DNA from 2 places in the Actinoplanes sp. NPDC023714 genome. Region 2 is predicted to be linked to the other one. Evidence: riboswitches for the same ligand, from Rfam matches in the RefSeq annotation. Region 2 holds a riboswitch; the other holds the start of a gene.
The links. A riboswitch is a leader RNA that binds a small molecule or an ion and turns the genes downstream of it on or off. The one in region 2 is predicted to bind glycine.
Positions count from the first base shown of each region.

Region 1: another riboswitch for glycine. It lies ahead of gcvP (aminomethyl-transferring glycine dehydrogenase); the one in region 2 lies ahead of gcvT (glycine cleavage system aminomethyltransferase GcvT).

Region 1 is NZ_JBFAAR010000002.1:610,415-613,812, forward strand. It holds gene AB0G10_RS10710 (nucleotidyltransferase domain-containing protein) at 1-571, opposite strand, end outside; gene mgrA (L-glyceraldehyde 3-phosphate reductase) at 571-1,566, opposite strand; glycine riboswitch at 1,627-1,718, shown strand; gene gcvP (aminomethyl-transferring glycine dehydrogenase) at 1,795-3,398, shown strand, end outside.
Region 2 is NZ_JBFAAR010000010.1:243,131-246,528, reverse strand. It holds gene AB0G10_RS34835 (GGDEF domain-containing protein) at 1-829, opposite strand, end outside; glycine riboswitch at 921-1,017, shown strand; gene gcvT (glycine cleavage system aminomethyltransferase GcvT) at 1,145-2,209, shown strand; gene gcvH (glycine cleavage system protein GcvH) at 2,206-2,577, shown strand; gene AB0G10_RS34820 (L-serine ammonia-lyase) at 2,580-3,398, shown strand, end outside.

The DNA.
Region 1 (3,398 bases), on a different contig from region 2:
CCGCGGCCAGGTCGGCCTGCAGGTCCGCGGACCAGGCGGTGACCTCGGGCCAGGGAACGTCGCCGCGCTTGACCGCGAGCAGCCGGTCGCGCAGCGGGGTGACGTCGACCAGGACCTCGCCGGTGCGCAGCACGTGGGCGCCCGCCATCAGCAGGCGGATCATGTGCATGGCCTGCTTGTGGTTGGTCTCGCCGGTGCGGGCCCGGCGGGCGTCGACCTTCTTGAGCTGGTCGCGGGCGTAGCTGCCGTACGTCTCGGCAACGCGCCGGGAGAGGAACGCCTGCCGTGCCCCGCGCAGGGCCGCGCCGTCCGGCGTGATCGTCTCGACGAGCGGCGACCAGAGGACTTCGAGGACCGTCGGGTTCGCCTGCGCCGCGAGCGCGCAGAAGCGCTCGACCTCCCAGTTGAACTCCTCGTCGCGGGGGCCGTCGAAGTGCGTCGGGGGCTTGTCGAGGCTCCAGAAGGACCGGGTGGGCGCCACGAAGACGCCCCGCCGGTCGTGGTCGGACCCGGGACCGGACAGTCCGTAGGCCCGCGAGCCGACCACGACCGACAGTGCGAGGCCGATCATCAGAGGTCGATGACCGTTCCGTCGATCTCGTCGAGCTCGGCGGCGGTCAGCGCGGGACCGGCGAGGGCGGCGATGTTGTTCTCCAGCTGGCCGACGCTGGAGGCGCCGATGATGAGGCTGGTCATCCGCTGGTCGCGCAGCGCCCAGGAGAGGGCCAGCTGGGCGAGGGACTGGCCGCGGCGCTTCGCGATGTCGTTGAGCGCGTGCAGCCGGCCCATGGTCTTGCTGTCCAGGGCGCTCTCGTTGAGGAAGACGCTGGTGCGGATCCGCGAGTCGTCCGGGATGCCGCCGAGGTAGCGGTCGGTGAGCAGGCCCTGCTGCAGCGGGCTGAACGCGATGCAGCCGGCGCCGGCGTCCTCGAGGGTGTCGAGCAGCCGGTCGTGCTCGATCCAGCGGTTGAGGATCGAGTAGGAGGGCTGGTGGATCAGCAGCGGGGTGCCGAGGTCCCGCAGGATGCCGGCGATCTCCGCGGCCTGCGCCGACTTGTAGTTGGAGATGCCGACGTAGAGCGCCCTGCCCGACCGGACGATCGCGTCGAGAGCCGCAGCGGTCTCGTAGAGCGGCGTCTCCGGGTCGGGCCGGTGGTGGTAGAAGATGTCGACGTAGTCGAGGCCCATCCGCCGCAGCGACTGGTCCAGCGACGACACCAGGTACTTGCGCGATCCCCAGTCGCCGTAGGGCCCGTCCCACATGGTGTAGCCGGCCTTCGTCGAGACGATCAGCTCGTCCCGGAACGGCTTGAGGTCGCCGGCGAGGAGCCGGCCGAAGTTCGCCTCGGCGCTGCCGGGCGGGGGGCCGTAGTTGTTCGCCAGGTCGAAGTGGGTCACGCCGAGGTCGAACGCGCGGCGCACGATGGCGCGCTGCGTCTCGAAGGCGCGGGTGTCGCCGAAGTTGTGCCAGAGGCCGAGGGAGATGGCGGGGAGCTTCAGGCCGCTGCGACCGGAGCGCCGGTAGGTCATGGCGTCGTAGCGGGTGGAATCAGGGGTGTACGTCACACACCACACCCTAGGACGGTGATCCCACCGGGTGCGCGCTGGTAGGTTGGTCGTGCCGGCAACACCTGTGCGGAAGAGACCGTCCTCGCGACGGCGCCGAAGGGGCAAACCCTCCCCGGAAAACTCTCAGGCAGAAGGACCGCGTGGGCAGGCGCTCTGAAGTACCCGTCTGGGTATGACAGAGGGGGAGGTTGCGTGCCGACCTTCTCAGAGAGCCTGGAGTCGCCCATGACGTCACCCTTCGTACCCCGTCACATCGGTCCGGGTTCGGACGAGCAGACCCACATGCTCAAGGCCGTCGGCTACAACTCGCTCGACGAGCTGATGGACGCCGCCATCCCGGAGTCGATCCGGTTCCACGGTGAGCTGGACCTGCCGGCCGGCCTCTCCGAGGAGGAGACGATCGCCGAGCTGCGCGCGATCGCGAGCCGCAACACGGTCGCCACCCCGATGATCGGCCTCGGCTACTACGGCACGCACACCCCCGCGGTGATCAAGCGGAACGTGCTGGAGAACCCGGCCTGGTACACGGCGTACACCCCGTACCAGCCGGAGATCAGCCAGGGCCGGCTCGAGGCGCTGCTCAACTTCCAGACCATGGTCACCGACCTGACCGGGCTGACCACCGCCAACGCGTCGATGCTCGACGAGGCCACCGCGGTCGCCGAGGCGATGACGCTCGCGCGGCGCGCCTCCAAGGTCAAGAGCCAGGTGTACGCCGTGGACGCGGACACGCTGCCGCAGACGCTCAGCGTGCTGCGCACCCGGGCGGAGCCGCTCGGCATCGAGGTCGTCCTGGTCGACCTGGACGCGGCGGAGCTCCCGGAGGAGTTCTTCGGCCTGCACCTGCAGTACCCGGGCGCGTCCGGCGCGGTCCGCGACCACGCGGCGCTCGTCGAGGCCGCGCACGCCCAGGGTGCCCTCGTCACGGTCGCGGCCGACCTGCTGGCGCTGACCCTGCTGCGCGCCCCGGGCGAGATCGGCACGGACATCGCGGCCGGCACCACCCAGCGCTTCGGCGTGCCGCTCGGCTTCGGCGGCCCGCACGCCGGCTACCTCGCGGTGCGCGCCGGGCTCGAACGCTCGCTGCCGGGCCGGCTCGTCGGGGTGTCCAAGGACGCCGACGGCGCGCCCGCGTACCGGCTGGCGCTGCAGACCCGCGAGCAGCACATCCGGCGGGAGAAGGCGACCAGCAACATCTGTACGGCGCAGGTCCTGCTCGCCGTCATGGCCAGCATGTACGCCGTCTACCACGGCCCGCAGGGTCTGCGGGCGATCGCCGAGCGCGCCCACGACCACGCCCGCGCCCTCGCCGGCGGCCTGACCGCCGCCGGGATCGAGATCACCCGGCCGGTCTTCTTCGACACCGTGACCGCGCGGGTCCCGGGCCGCGCCGCGGCGATCGTCGCGGCGGCCGCCGCCGAGGGTGTCGACCTGCGCCTGGTCGACGCCGACCACGTTTCGGTCTCCACTGACGAGACGACCACGGCCGCGCACGTCGCGACCGTCCTCGCGGCGTTCGGCGCGACCGTCGCCGGCCCGGCCGACGTGTCGCTGGTGCGCCGGACCACCGAGTACCTGACCCACCCGGTCTTCAACACCCACCACTCCGAGACCGCGATGCTGCGCTACCTGCGGAAGCTGTCGGACTCCGACTACGCGCTGGACCGGGGCATGATCCCGCTCGGCTCCTGCACGATGAAGCTGAACGCCACCACCGAGATGGAGGCGGTCACCTGGCCGGAGTTCGCGAACATCCACCCGTTCGCGCCGGCCAACCAGACCCAGGGGTACGAGGACCTGGTCGCCCAGCTGGAGTCCTGGCTCGCCGA
Region 2 (3,398 bases):
GGGCCACCACGATCGCGCTGCACGTCACCGCGCCACCCAGGATGATCCACGCCCGCAGGTCGAGGCCGTAGATCGCGAGCGTCGCCACCAGCAGGCCGAAGACCGCCGCGAGAGCGAGATAGGGCAGGACACTGTACGGCCTCCGTCGCACGCGGGGCGCCACCGCGCGATACCGGCGGTACTGGAGCCAGGCCGTGCCGAGCAGCATCACGTGCGAGCCGACGCTGAGCACGAACACGAGTCCGGGCCGGCCCTCCCGGGCCAGCGCCGGGCCGAGCGCCCGGGCGACCCCCTCGGCGATCGCGGCGACCGGCCCGACCACCCCGACGTGCCAGTGGAACGGCGCCGCACCGCTGAGGTAGAGCCGGCCGGCCGTGAACGCGGCCATCATGGCGACCACCGGCCCGGCCGCGATCCCGGCCAGGTTCTGGGTGAACGCCGAGCCGGTCACCGTCCAGTAGATGCCGTAGACGCCGGCCGCCACCACCACGGTCGCCAGGTCGAGGTGGTAGCAGAGCCGGACGTGCGCGGAACGGTGCGGCAGTGGATAGGTCGCGAGGACGGCCACGAGCGCGGACCCGCCGAGAGCGAGCGCGACCGTGCGGGCCGCGCCGGTGCCGGTGAGCGCCTCCACCGACGAGGGCGCCGCGATCGTCTGGGCCAGCTGGATCCACTCGCCGGCGCTGAAGATCACCCCGGCGGCCGCGAACGTCCGCCAGAAGCGCCGCTGCGGGTCGTCCGCGGCGATCCGCGGCAGCGAGCGGACGATGAAGTAGGTCATGGCCGTGGCGCAGACGGCGACCGCGAGCCAGCAGCTGATCGCCCCCACGGTCCTCCTGTCGGCAGGTTGCGCCGATCGGTGAGCGCTTGACGTGATCATGAGGGCCCGGATAGCTTGCAGCCACAACTGAACAAGCCGTTCACCCGCAGCGGGAGAGCTCCGATTCTCGTGAATCGGACGCCGAAGGAGCAACTTCTCCCTCAGAATCTCTCAGGCCCCCGTACCGCTGCGATGCAGGCGACTCTGGAAAGCCGTCCCCTGGGACGCGCCCACGGTGCAAGCCGCCCCACGCGGAGGCGGTGAAGCTCTCAGGCCCCATGACAGAGCGAGGGAGGCCCACCCTTCTCGATCCTGGAGCCTCCCGTGAGACGCACCGCGCTCTTCGACGTCCATGCGCGCCTCGGCGCGAGCCTCACCACGTTCGCCGGCTGGACCATGCCGCTGCGCTACGGCAGCGACCTCGCCGAGCACCACACCGTGCGGACCGCGGCCGGCCTGTTCGACCTGAGCCACATGGGCCGCATCGCGGTGACCGGGCGCAACGCCGCCGAGTTCCTCGACTACGCGCTGGCCGGGCGGCTGTCCACGGTCAAGGCGGGCCGGGCCAGGTACACGATGCTCTGCCACACGACCGGCGGCGTCCTCGACGACCTGGTCGTCTACCGGCTCGCGGAGGACCGGTTCCTGGTGGTGGCGAACGCCGCCAACGCCGCGATGGTCCGGGCCGTGCTGGGCGAGCACGCCAACGGCTTCGCCGTGGAGATCACCGACGCCGGCGGCTCGCTCATCGCCGTCCAGGGCCCGCACGCCGTGAAGGTCGTGGGCGCCGGCGACGACCTGCCCTACTACGGCATCCGGCCCGCGGAGGTGGCCGGCCGCGACGTGCTCCTGGCCCGCACCGGCTACACCGGCGAGGACGGCTTCGAGATCTACTGCGCGGACGCGGACGCCGAGGCCGTCTGGGACGCCCTGGCCGCCGGCGGGGCGAAACCGGCCGGGCTGGCCTGCCGGGACACGCTGCGCCTCGAGGCCGGCATGCCGCTCTACGGCCACGAGCTCACCGTGCGGACCACCCCGTTCCACGCCGGCCTCGGCCGCGTCGTCGCCCTCGACAAGCCGGACTTCGTGGGCGCCGAGGCGCTGCGCCGGGCCGCCGCCGAGGGCACCGCGACGGTGCTGACCGGCCTGGTCACCGCCGGGCGCCGGGCGCCCCGCGCCGGCCACGCCGTGCTCGACCCGGTCAGCGGCGACCGGGTCGGCGAGGTCACCAGCGGCGCCCCGTCGCCCACGCTGGGCCACCCGATCGCGATGGCCTACGTCCCGCCCGTCTTCGCCACCCCCGGAACCCGGCTGGTCGTCGACGTGCGGGGAACCCGCGAGGACGCCGAAGTCGTCGCACTGCCCTTCTACCGCAGGAGCCCCCAGTGATCCCCCTGAACCTCCGCTACAGCCGCGACCACGAGTGGCTCACCGACGACGAGATCGCCACGGTCGGCATCACCGCGTTCGCCGCGGACGCGCTCGGCGACGTGGTCTTCGTCGACCTGCCCGAGGTGGGGACGGTCACGAAGGCCGGCGACCCGTGCGGCGAGATCGAGTCGACCAAATCCGTCAGCGAGGTGTACGCGCCGGCCGATGGAGAGATCGTGGAAGTCAACAGGGCGCTCGCCGACGACCCGGGGCTGATCAACTCCGATCCATACGGCGCCGGCTGGCTCTACCGGGTACGGGTGACCGGCACGCCCGAGGTCCTCGACGCCGCGGCCTACGCCGCGCTGATCTCACCGGAGTCATGATCATGGCCGTCTCCGTGTTCGACCTCTTCTCGATCGGCATCGGCCCGTCCAGCTCGCACACGGTCGGCCCGATGCGCGCCGCCCGGATGTTCGCCGGCCGGCTGACCGATGTCGGCGGCGTGGCGTCGGTGCGGGCCGAGCTGTTCGGCTCGCTGGGCGCGACCGGTCACGGCCACGGCACGCCGAAGGCGGTGCTGCTCGGCCTGGAAGGGTGCGACCCGGAGACGGTGGACGTGACCCGCGAGCCCGCGACCGGCGACCTGCCGTTCGCCGTGGACCTCGTGCTGCACCGCCGCCGATCCCTGCCCGAGCACCCCAACGGGATGGTGTTCACGGCGCTCGGCGCCGATGGCGCCGAGCTCCTGCAGAAGCGGTATTTCTCGGTCGGCGGCGGCTTCGTGGTGGGAGACCTCTTCGCCCCGGTACGAGGGTCACAGGCGCCCGTCCCGCATCCGTTCGCGTCCGGTTCCGATCTGCTGAGCCTCACCCGGTCGACCGGGCTGTCGATCTCCGGCCTGATGCTGGCGAACGAGTCCGCGTGGCGGCCCGCGGCGGAGGTCCGCTCCGGGCTGCTCAGGATCTGGTCGGTGATGAACGCGTGCGTCGACGCGGGCCTGTCCACCGAGGGCCTGCTCCCGGGCGGGCTCAAGGTCCGGCGGCGGGCCGCCGCCACCGCCGTCCAGCTGCGGGCGGCCGGTAATTCGGCGGAGCACGCCATGGAGTGGCTCACGGCGTACGCCATGGGGGTGAATGAGGAGAACGCGGCCGGCGGCCGCGTCGTGACCGCGCCCACCAACGGCGCCGCGGGAATCATCCCGGCG